DNA from 2 places in the Anaerobacillus sp. 63XJN7_4_ISO-PGPR-S23-413 genome. Region 1 is predicted to be linked to the other one. Evidence: riboswitches for the same ligand, from Rfam matches in the RefSeq annotation. Region 1 holds a riboswitch; the other holds the start of a gene.
What was found. Region 1 has a riboswitch for cyclic di-GMP ahead of AC0VYO_RS05790 (HD-GYP domain-containing protein). Riboswitches for the same ligand answer to the same signal wherever they lie in the genome.

Region 1 (4,683 bases):
TCATATAGAGCATATCCAGATACCCTGGCAAAATCCTTAACGGCTTCATTTGCCTGACCATATACGTGAAGCTGCCAATCCATTGACTTAAGCGCTCCATAATTATTGCATGAATTTGTTTGAATCCATGGCAGGCGATCTCCACCATGAACTTCCCCCGCTGTACCATCACTAAGATGACTTTCGCGATAATGAATGTTGATTTGAGAAAGCCTTCTAAAGGCTGCTTTTCGAGCAATTGAAAAGGAACGAAGCGCAAATGGAGCCACGTTCGGTATAACGATTTTGCGCAGTAATCTGCTCGTCATGTGATCGCCTATAATAGAAGTAAATGCTCGATCTGTTGTATCGATTAGCGTTCTCGCAAAGCCAATGCGCTCCTTTTCAAACGTATCAAGAATAGCTTCATCCGCTTTCTGAAGCAGCACTGCGGCTAGCTTCCACGCTAAGTTCACCGCGTCCCCAATCCCGGTGTTCATGCCCTGTCCGCCAGCCGGGCTATGAATGTGCCCAGCATCTCCGGCAATAAAGGCACGTCCTTTTCTAAAATGACTGCTAACGCGATGATGAACTTTGTACGTTTGGAACCAGTTCACATGCTGAATCGTTATGCCTGTTCTCTGCTCGATCAGCGACTGGAAATCCTTGAACGCAACTGAGCTTTGATCGGTTAAATGGCGAGGAACTATTCCAATAATCCGCTCCATTCCCGTGCTTCTAACTGGCATGAACAGGTAAAAGGTGTCAGAATCTAAATACACATTTAAACTACTTTCAGATAACTGGCCAGTGTTCGCTTTAACATCTGCCACAAAAAACAGTTCCTCATACGTTCCACCTGGAAAATCAAAAGCAACTTCTCTTCGAACGGTACTGTGTGCTCCATCACACCCGCATATATATGAAAACTCACTCCGCTCTTCCTTATTATCTTTTTTAATAACGGCTTGAACATGGTCCCCTTCATCCATAAATGAAACCAACTCTGTCTTCCATTCTACCTCAACGCCTTCGTCGGCTAATTTGTTAATTAGCAGCTGCTCGTGATCATCTTGCGGATAGCTTAGGGCAAATGGGAAAGGACTTAATCCTTTTCCAAGATCGTGAAAATTGATGTTGGCTTTTGCTTTCATTCCTTCTCGAAATTGGATAGACTTCACTTTAATCCCCCGGTGGATGACTTCTTCCGCGAAGCCCATTTGGTTATAAAATTCTAGGGTTCTAGCGTGTACAATTAGCGCACGCGATGCTTCTCCGGGTCCCTCATTTTTCTCGATGATCCGAAATGAAACTCCATATTTCGCTAGGTGGAGTGCTAATACAAGACCCGTAGGACCTGCGCCAACAATTAGTACGTCAGAACTCATTTCTCAATCTCCTTTCATTGGCATTCCAAATAAAAAAACTGAAAAATCAAAGAAAACAGTTAACAAATTCACCTTTTTATGGTATTTATTATATAAGTATATCCTTATGTCAAGATACCTCAGTAAGAGAACCACAAAAAAAGAGAATGCGATGAACTATCATTCTAGCCTGGGCACTTGAGTGATAGGGAGCAAGTAGTGCAACCGGCTCCTTAAAAAGGAGAATGAACATGGAAAAGTGTACATTGTACGGGCACGCTAATTTATTTTCATCACACACACTGCGAATGATGGAACTCCTAAGACGTCACGACCCTCATAGCTTTCTCCATTCAGTACAAACTACGAGCTACTTCATTGATTTCTGTTTGCATTACAATTTCCGATCACTGTTGAAACGGCGCTTTCTTGAGTCTGTTTTGCTACATGACATCGGTAAACTACTTGTCCCAACAGAAATTCTTCAAAAAAAGAGCCCACTAACCCTTTATGAGAAAGAGTATGTCGAGCGGCATCCAGAGTTTGGAATAGAGCTACTTAATGATTTTCCAGAGATTGATATTGAGCCGTCTCTTATACTAAATCATCATGAGAATAGCGATGGTACTGGCTATCCTTATCAATTACAATATGAGCAAATTCCTCGATCTGTTTCGATTCTTCGAGTCATCGATAGCTTCATTGCGATGACGTCTGATCGAGCTTATCGTCCAAAACGTTCTGACCAATCAGCCATTCATGAAATTAACGTTCATCGGAATAACTTCTATGAGCCATCCACTACCTCCTTGTTTATCTCTTATTTGGAAAAACGGCTAAAAGGGAAAAAGGTTCTGCTTCATTATTTTGATTATGCCAAACGTCAAAATTAAGCAGCGCTATTCAATAACCGTTTAAACAAAACCAAATACAACAGGGAGGGCGAATAGATTGCGACTCTTATCAACTAAGGATTTACTAATTGCATTTTGTGATGCGTATACTCTTCAATTAGATGAAGCTTTTATTGAAATGTTAACGAGCGAAATCATCCGAAGAGGCATCAATCCTCCCCAAACACGTACGGAGTGTTACGAACAAATCGCCAATTTCACTTGATGAGACAGCCTCTCATGACGCTATATAAAAAAAGCTTATCTGGTCACAACTGGCCAATAAGCTTTTTTTGATAAATTCTAATTGATTTCATCTCCCTTCACAAATAAATTTACTGTTAATACGCTTACATATGTTTGCATTTTTTAGGAAGTGGTAAATTTAAAGTGAGATAAAAAAGTTAATTATTATTGAAAGGAATGATCTTTGTTGAAGGAATCAATCCCAGAACTAACGTTGAATGATGGACTTACACTACCCGCTATCGGTTTCGGTACTTACTTGCTAAATGGAAATGAAGGGGCAACCGCTATTAATAGTGCGATTGACGTTGGCTATCGCCTCATCGATACAGCTTACAATTACGAAAACGAAGGAACCGTAGGCGAAGCCATTCGTCGAAGTACAGTTCCTAGAAATGAACTGCGCGTCACTTCTAAATTACCAGGTCGCTATCAAGAATATAAGAAAGCTGTTACGGCCATTCAAGAGTCGTTATATAGAGCCAACCTGGATTATTATGATTTGTACCTCATTCACTGGCCGAACCCTAAACAAGGTCTTTATACAGAAGCTTGGCAAGCTTTAATTGACGCTAAGAAATGGGGACTCATTCGCTCGATTGGCGTATGTAATTTCCTTCCGGAGCATCTAGAGCAATTGGAAAAGGAAACCGGCGTAAAGCCAAGCATCAATCAAATCGAACTACACCCCTTCTTCAACCAGGAAGATCAGAGAAGATTTCATCAACAAAACAACATCAAAACACAATCCTGGAGTCCGCTAGCTCGAGTGACTGACATTTTAGAAAATGAAACGATCAGTCATATTGCAAATCAACATAACAAATCAGTCTCTCAGGTGATTTTACGCTGGCATTATCAATTAGGATCCATCCCGATTCCTAAATCTTCTTCTCCAGAACGTCAGCTTGAGAACCTCTCTATTTTTGACTTTTCTTTAAATGAAACAGAAATGGCGATGATGGCTGAATTAACGAAACCAAATGGACGATTGAATGATCAAGATCCAGCTACTTATGAAGAATTTTAAATTTCTCCATCTAACGATTCAACTAACCAACTAGAATAGGATGCCCTGCAGCCATAACAGGTTCTGTTTAGAGCTGCAAATATACAAATATATACTGTTCTAGAGTCTGATTTGATAGCTAAATCAGACTCTTTACTTTTCCATGGTGTTGCTCTTTTGGTTGTATCTTTCAACCATTTTTAGAATATCATTTAGACATCCATTGTACGCTTCAGAATTAGTACTTGAAAACGACTTCAATTTCGGTAGATAATGAATGGATAATATGGAAATTATATGGTGAAATGTAAAAAGAGAGAAACTTCTATTCTTCGATTAACTCGAAGGTTAGTTAAAGGGAGCTTGGATTTTAAGCCTTATGTATGTACAAGTAGGGAGTGAACTGTTTACCTAACGGGAATAGCGCCTCAGATGCGCAACGTTCAGCCCCCATCACCGCTATAGTAAGAACATATAAAAAAGTTAACCAGAAAAGTCTGGCTAACTTTATATTACGAACGGTTGCTTTAAAAAACAGAATAACTAGATATATAATTGGCGGATCGTTCTTTTGGGTCCGTCTTTTAATTTATTATCATAGTATCTATAAACACAGGTAAGCATCATTAAGCAATAAAATATTTCCCTAATGCCTGCTGTAACGTACCTAACGTTTTGATTTCTTCACCTAATTTAATGCCAAGCTCCGTTACTTTCCTTACAACTTCCTTCCTTAATCCGGTTATGACAGTGTTACACCCCATTAGTGAGGCGCCATCAATGATTTGAATCAATCGGTAAACCTCTTCACGCCTTATTTCTGCAACTCCGGACAAGTCCATAATCAAAGTTTGGATACGCATTTCGCTTATTACGGATAATACCTTATCCTCAAGTATTTCGGTTCGTTGAGCGTCAATTGCTCCTATTAAAGGGAGAATGCTTACCGAGTGGTTTATTGGAATAATTGGTACTGAAAGATTTTCAACTAGTTCTCTCTGAGCCTTTATAAGCGAATCTTTATATTTCGTATAACTTATGAAAAAGGAATTCAAAAAGTAGTCTACTCGGTTGTTAATTTGTTTTTCCATTTCAAAGAAATTAAAACCCTTATCATTACTTTCCTCGGTATATTTTTGAAAAAACATCCACAGTGTTCGACGTATAGCTTGTACCCACTCTAATTTAA
Region 2 (4,683 bases), 990 kb from region 1:
TATGCCTTACCCAGGTAATAAACCGCTTGACGGGGCGTTGGGCGAGTATAATGCAAAATTCATGAGCAGTCAGATGATTCTAAGAGGCGGATCATGTGTTACCTCCGTAACTCATATTCGCCCGACCTATCGAAATTTCTTTGGTCCAGATAAACGCTGGCAATTTACCGGCATTCGTCTTGCAGATGATGAGCTATGATAAAAACTTCGCCAAGTATTCAGCTAGTTGATCTTTTGCCAGAACAATCTGATCGACTTCAAGAAGTTTTAAAGGGATTGACAGCTCCTAATAAGAAGCTTGAGCCTAAATTTCTTTATGATCAATATGGATCTGAGCTATTTGAAGAAATCACACAGCTAGAAGAATATTATCCGACTCGAACGGAACTTGGAATAATGGAAGAGTCTCTTGATGATATTCTTGCTTACATTGGCGAAGAATCTAGGGTTATTGAATTTGGAAGTGGGGCAAGTCGCAAAATCAGACTTCTTCTTGAATCTGGATTGATTCAAGAATATAGTCCTATTGATATATCGAAAACATTTTTGAAAGAGTCTGCAGCACAATTGGCATTTGATTATCCTAACATTAAAATTACTGGTATTGTTGCGGATTATACAAATGCCTTTCATCTGCCGGAACATCTGCTTGATCCTTCTAAAAAAAATACGGTCTTTTTTCCCGGTTCTACAATCGGTAATTTTGAGAAGCAAGAAGCAGAAAGGTTTTTATCAAGAATTTCGAGTACACTATCAAGTAATGATGGATTATTAATTGGAGTTGATCTAAAGAAATCACCATCTCTTCTGCATCGTGCTTATAATGATAGCAAGGGAGTAACTGCAAAGTTTAATTTAAACATGCTTCGTCATTTGAATCTTTCGTTAGGGGCGAATTTCTCCCTAGATCAGTTTGAGCATTACGCCTATTATAATGCTAATCTGGGAAGGGTTGAGATGCATCTTGTCAGTATGCTAGAGCAAATGGTGACCGTTGGTGATCAACATATACATTTTGAGAACCATGAAACGATTCATACGGAGAATTCCTATAAATATAGTCTAGAGGAATTTAAACTGTTAGCAGAGAATTCAGGTTTCACATCAATGAAAACATGGACTGATCAAGAACAGCTTTTCAGTTTGCACTATCTTAGTGTGAAATAACGTAAGCTTTCTTACAGACATTCAATGATTATTTCGATATAATTGTTAATGAAGATATAGGTGAAGGAGAGATAATCATGAAGAAGATTGAAACAGCTGATTCTTATCAGTCATTCATTAACAATAATGACGTATCCATTCTAAAATATGAAGCTAACTGGTGCCCGGATTGCAAGCGCCTTGACTTTTTTATTGATGATATAATGAATGCTCATCATGAAAAACAATGGGCTCAAATCGATATTGAACAATTCCCTGAAATTACAGAGGAAAATGATGTTATGGGTATTCCGAGCCTTCTTGTCTATAAAGACGGCAAAAAGATTGGTCACTTGCATAGTGCGAATACCAAAAATCCAGATCAGGTGAAAGAATATTTAAGTCAATTCTAAACAAAAGAGAAGGTTGCGAAGGCAACCTTCTTTTATTTTGTTAGAACATATTCAATGGAGCCGTCGATTAATGAATGAACAAATGCAACTGTATATCCAATGCTAAGGTAAGTAGAAAGTGTCTCACTACAATGGGGATGTAATGGTTCTGTTGGGGCATGAAGACTTTTATACATGGTTTTTACGGTACTAGAGGTGGGTTCACAACGAAGTAGTACAACATGTTTGCCGCTCCAGGCGGTACTAATATGATTTCTCTGCATATCACTCTTCCTTTGTGAAAAATATATTCAGGGAATACAGTTAGGATATGAGTGAAATCCTAGGATGTTAGAAGTAGAAATGAAAATTTAAAAATATTTTGAATTTTCATCAGATAACTGGTATATTAGTAGCATATAACGTCAAACTTCTCGATAATCGCATTTATTCACTAAAAAGTTGTGTGTTTTGTAAGTTTAAGGTCGGAATGTGTCATTTCTGAATTCTCCAGACAAGGGCAAACCATCCTAAAGGGTGGGACGCAAAGACACAGGTCTAATGTTGGTTCTCCAACGATGACGGCTGGTCCTCCTGGAAAACCCAAGAAGGAGGAGAAAAGAATGACCATGGCGAAACCTAAGCCTAAGAAGGTACTTGATCAAGAATGGGTTATTCTCATGAGGGCTGCCAGGGAACTTGGATTGAAGAAAGAAGAGGTACAGGCATTCTTAAGACAAGACAAAAACCGACATCTATGAATATACATAAATGAATGACGACCTTTAAGGTCGTTTTTTTGTGATAAGCTTTGATGAAAGCAAATACGGTGTGAAATGAATAATCCTTGACTTTAGGGCAATATTTTTTGTATCATATGTCATATCAATTGCATACATAAACCATACTAACTATGAAGGATAAATAGTAGTCAGAATAACCTTGACTTTAGCGATTCGGGGACGGTGGAAGCCCGAACGAGGTCTGATGAAACGGCAGTCTGGAGTTACGTTTCTCAAAGTGGATGCCTTATTTGCATCAACTAGGGTGGAACCGCGGGTGCATAAGCTCTCGTCCCTGGACATTTTTTGTCCATGGATTGGGAGCTTTTTATATTGATTGAGAAAAAAGGAGAGAATGACATGACAATTTCAATGGATCAGATCGTTTCAGTATCAAAGCACAGAGGATTTATTTTCCCTGGTTCTGATATTTACGGTGGACTAGCAAATACGTGGGATTATGGACCACTTGGTGTAGAACTTAAGAAAAATATTAAAGATGCATGGTGGAAGAAGTTTGTTCAAGAATCACCTTATAACAGTGGTCTAGATGCCGCCATTCTAATGAATCCAAAAACGTGGGAAGCTTCAGGTCATTTAGGTAATTTCAATGATCCTTTAATTGATTGCAAAAGCTGTAAAACACGTCATCGTGCAGATAAATTAATTGAGGACGCTCTTTCTACTGATGAAGAGGACATGATTGCAGACGGCCTTTCATTTGAAGAAATGGAGCGTTTGATGAAAGAAAATCATATTACTTGCCCTGAGTGTGGCAGTGAAGATTTCACAGAAATTCGTCAATTTGATCTTATGTTTAAAACCCATCAAGGTGTAACTAAATCGAGCACGAGTGAAATTTACCTTCGCCCAGAAACGGCGCAGGGAATCTTCGTAAACTTTAAAAATGTTCAACGCTCTATGCGTAAGAAAGTGCCTTTTGGTATTGCGCAAGTTGGAAAAAGCTTCCGAAATGAAATTACACCAGGTAACTTTACATTCCGTACTCGTGAATTTGAACAAATGGAGCTTGAATTCTTCTGTAAGCCAGGTAACGAATTAGAGTGGCATGAGTATTGGAAAGAGTACTGCAAAAACTGGCTTCTAAATCTTGGTGTAAAAGAAGATAGCATCCGACTGCGTGAGCATGCAGAAGATGAGCTGTCGCATTATAGTAATGCAACAACTGATATCGAGTACAAGTTCCCATTTGGCTGGGGCGAACTTTGGGGTGTTGCTTCACGAACAGATTACGACTTAAAGCAGCATATGGAACATTCCAATGAAGATTTCACTTATCACGATCAACAAACAGGGGAGAAGTATGTGCCTTATTGCATTGAGCCTTCACTTGGTGCTGACCGCGTCACTCTTGCTTTCTTGATTGAAGCATATGAGGAACAGGAGCTTGAAGATGGCACAACTAGAAGTGTGATGCACTTCCATCCAGCGATCGCTCCGTTTAAAGCTGCTGTATTCCCTCTATCTAAGAAGCTTTCTGAAGAAGCGCGTGCTGTTCATGCGGAACTTTCGAAATACTTTATGGTTGATTATGATGAGGCTGGCTCAATTGGTAAACGTTACCGTCGTCATGATGAAGTTGGTACACCGTACGCTATTACATTTGATTTTGATTCTGTTGAAGACCAACAAGTGACGATTCGTGACCGTGACACAATGGAACAAAAGAGAATGCCGATTTCTGAACTGAAAAGCTTTCTTGAAGAAAAAACACAATTTTAATGTAGGAAGCCGCTCAAAATACGAGCGGCTTTTCTTTATATTGAAGAATAACAATGATTCTTATTGATCGTTTACCCACGAGATTAAGCTAACTTGTTGTATAACTAATAAGGAGTGAATAGTAAGTGAAGATTCTATGGGATTTTGATGGCACATTATTTGATACATACCCTGCTTTTACAAAAGTAATGAAAGAATTAGTTTCTAAAGATGTAAAGGAAGAAGATATTTTAAAAGAGCTAAAAGTGTCTTTTCGTCATGCAACGGAAGTGTTTCATTTAACTGAAGAACAAATTAAAACGTTTCGTGAAATGGATAATGCTTTGTCACCAGAAGATAAACCACCATTTCCAGGTTTGAAAACAATTCTTCAAAAAGCTGAATTAAATGTCATTATGACTCATAAACCGCGTGAAGAGGTGATCACGATTTTAAAGTATTTTAATATGGAGCATTATTTCGCTGATCTTGTTGCCGGAGATGATGGATTTCCACGTAAGCCTGATCCTGCTTCCTATCACCATTTGAATAACAAGCATCAGCTTGATCTTGCCGTTGGTGACAGAGTACTCGATATTCTTCCTGCTAAAGAAGTGGGAATGAAAACGTGTTTATTTCAG

Region 2: linked by a shared signal. The riboswitch ahead of AC0VYO_RS11065 (anti-repressor SinI family protein) and the one ahead of AC0VYO_RS05790 (HD-GYP domain-containing protein) in region 1 are both predicted to bind cyclic di-GMP.

What each region holds. Positions count from the first base shown of each region.
Region 1 is NZ_CM149688.1:1,055,868-1,060,550, reverse strand. It holds gene AC0VYO_RS05795 (FAD-dependent oxidoreductase) at 1-1,367, opposite strand, end outside; cyclic di-GMP riboswitch class II at 1,503-1,586, shown strand; gene AC0VYO_RS05790 (HD-GYP domain-containing protein) at 1,598-2,239, shown strand; gene sda (sporulation histidine kinase inhibitor Sda) at 2,298-2,465, shown strand; gene AC0VYO_RS05780 (aldo/keto reductase) at 2,673-3,515, shown strand; gene AC0VYO_RS05775 (STAS domain-containing protein) at 4,121-4,683, opposite strand, start outside.
Region 2 is NZ_CM149688.1:2,047,486-2,052,168, forward strand. It holds gene egtB (ergothioneine biosynthesis protein EgtB) at 1-199, shown strand, start outside; gene egtD (L-histidine N(alpha)-methyltransferase) at 196-1,167, shown strand; gene AC0VYO_RS11055 (thioredoxin family protein) at 1,245-1,559, shown strand; gene AC0VYO_RS11060 (hypothetical protein) at 1,592-1,822, opposite strand; cyclic di-GMP riboswitch class I at 2,048-2,136, shown strand; gene AC0VYO_RS11065 (anti-repressor SinI family protein) at 2,162-2,299, shown strand; gene AC0VYO_RS11070 (glycine--tRNA ligase) at 2,681-4,063, shown strand; gene AC0VYO_RS11075 (HAD-IA family hydrolase) at 4,189-4,683, shown strand, end outside.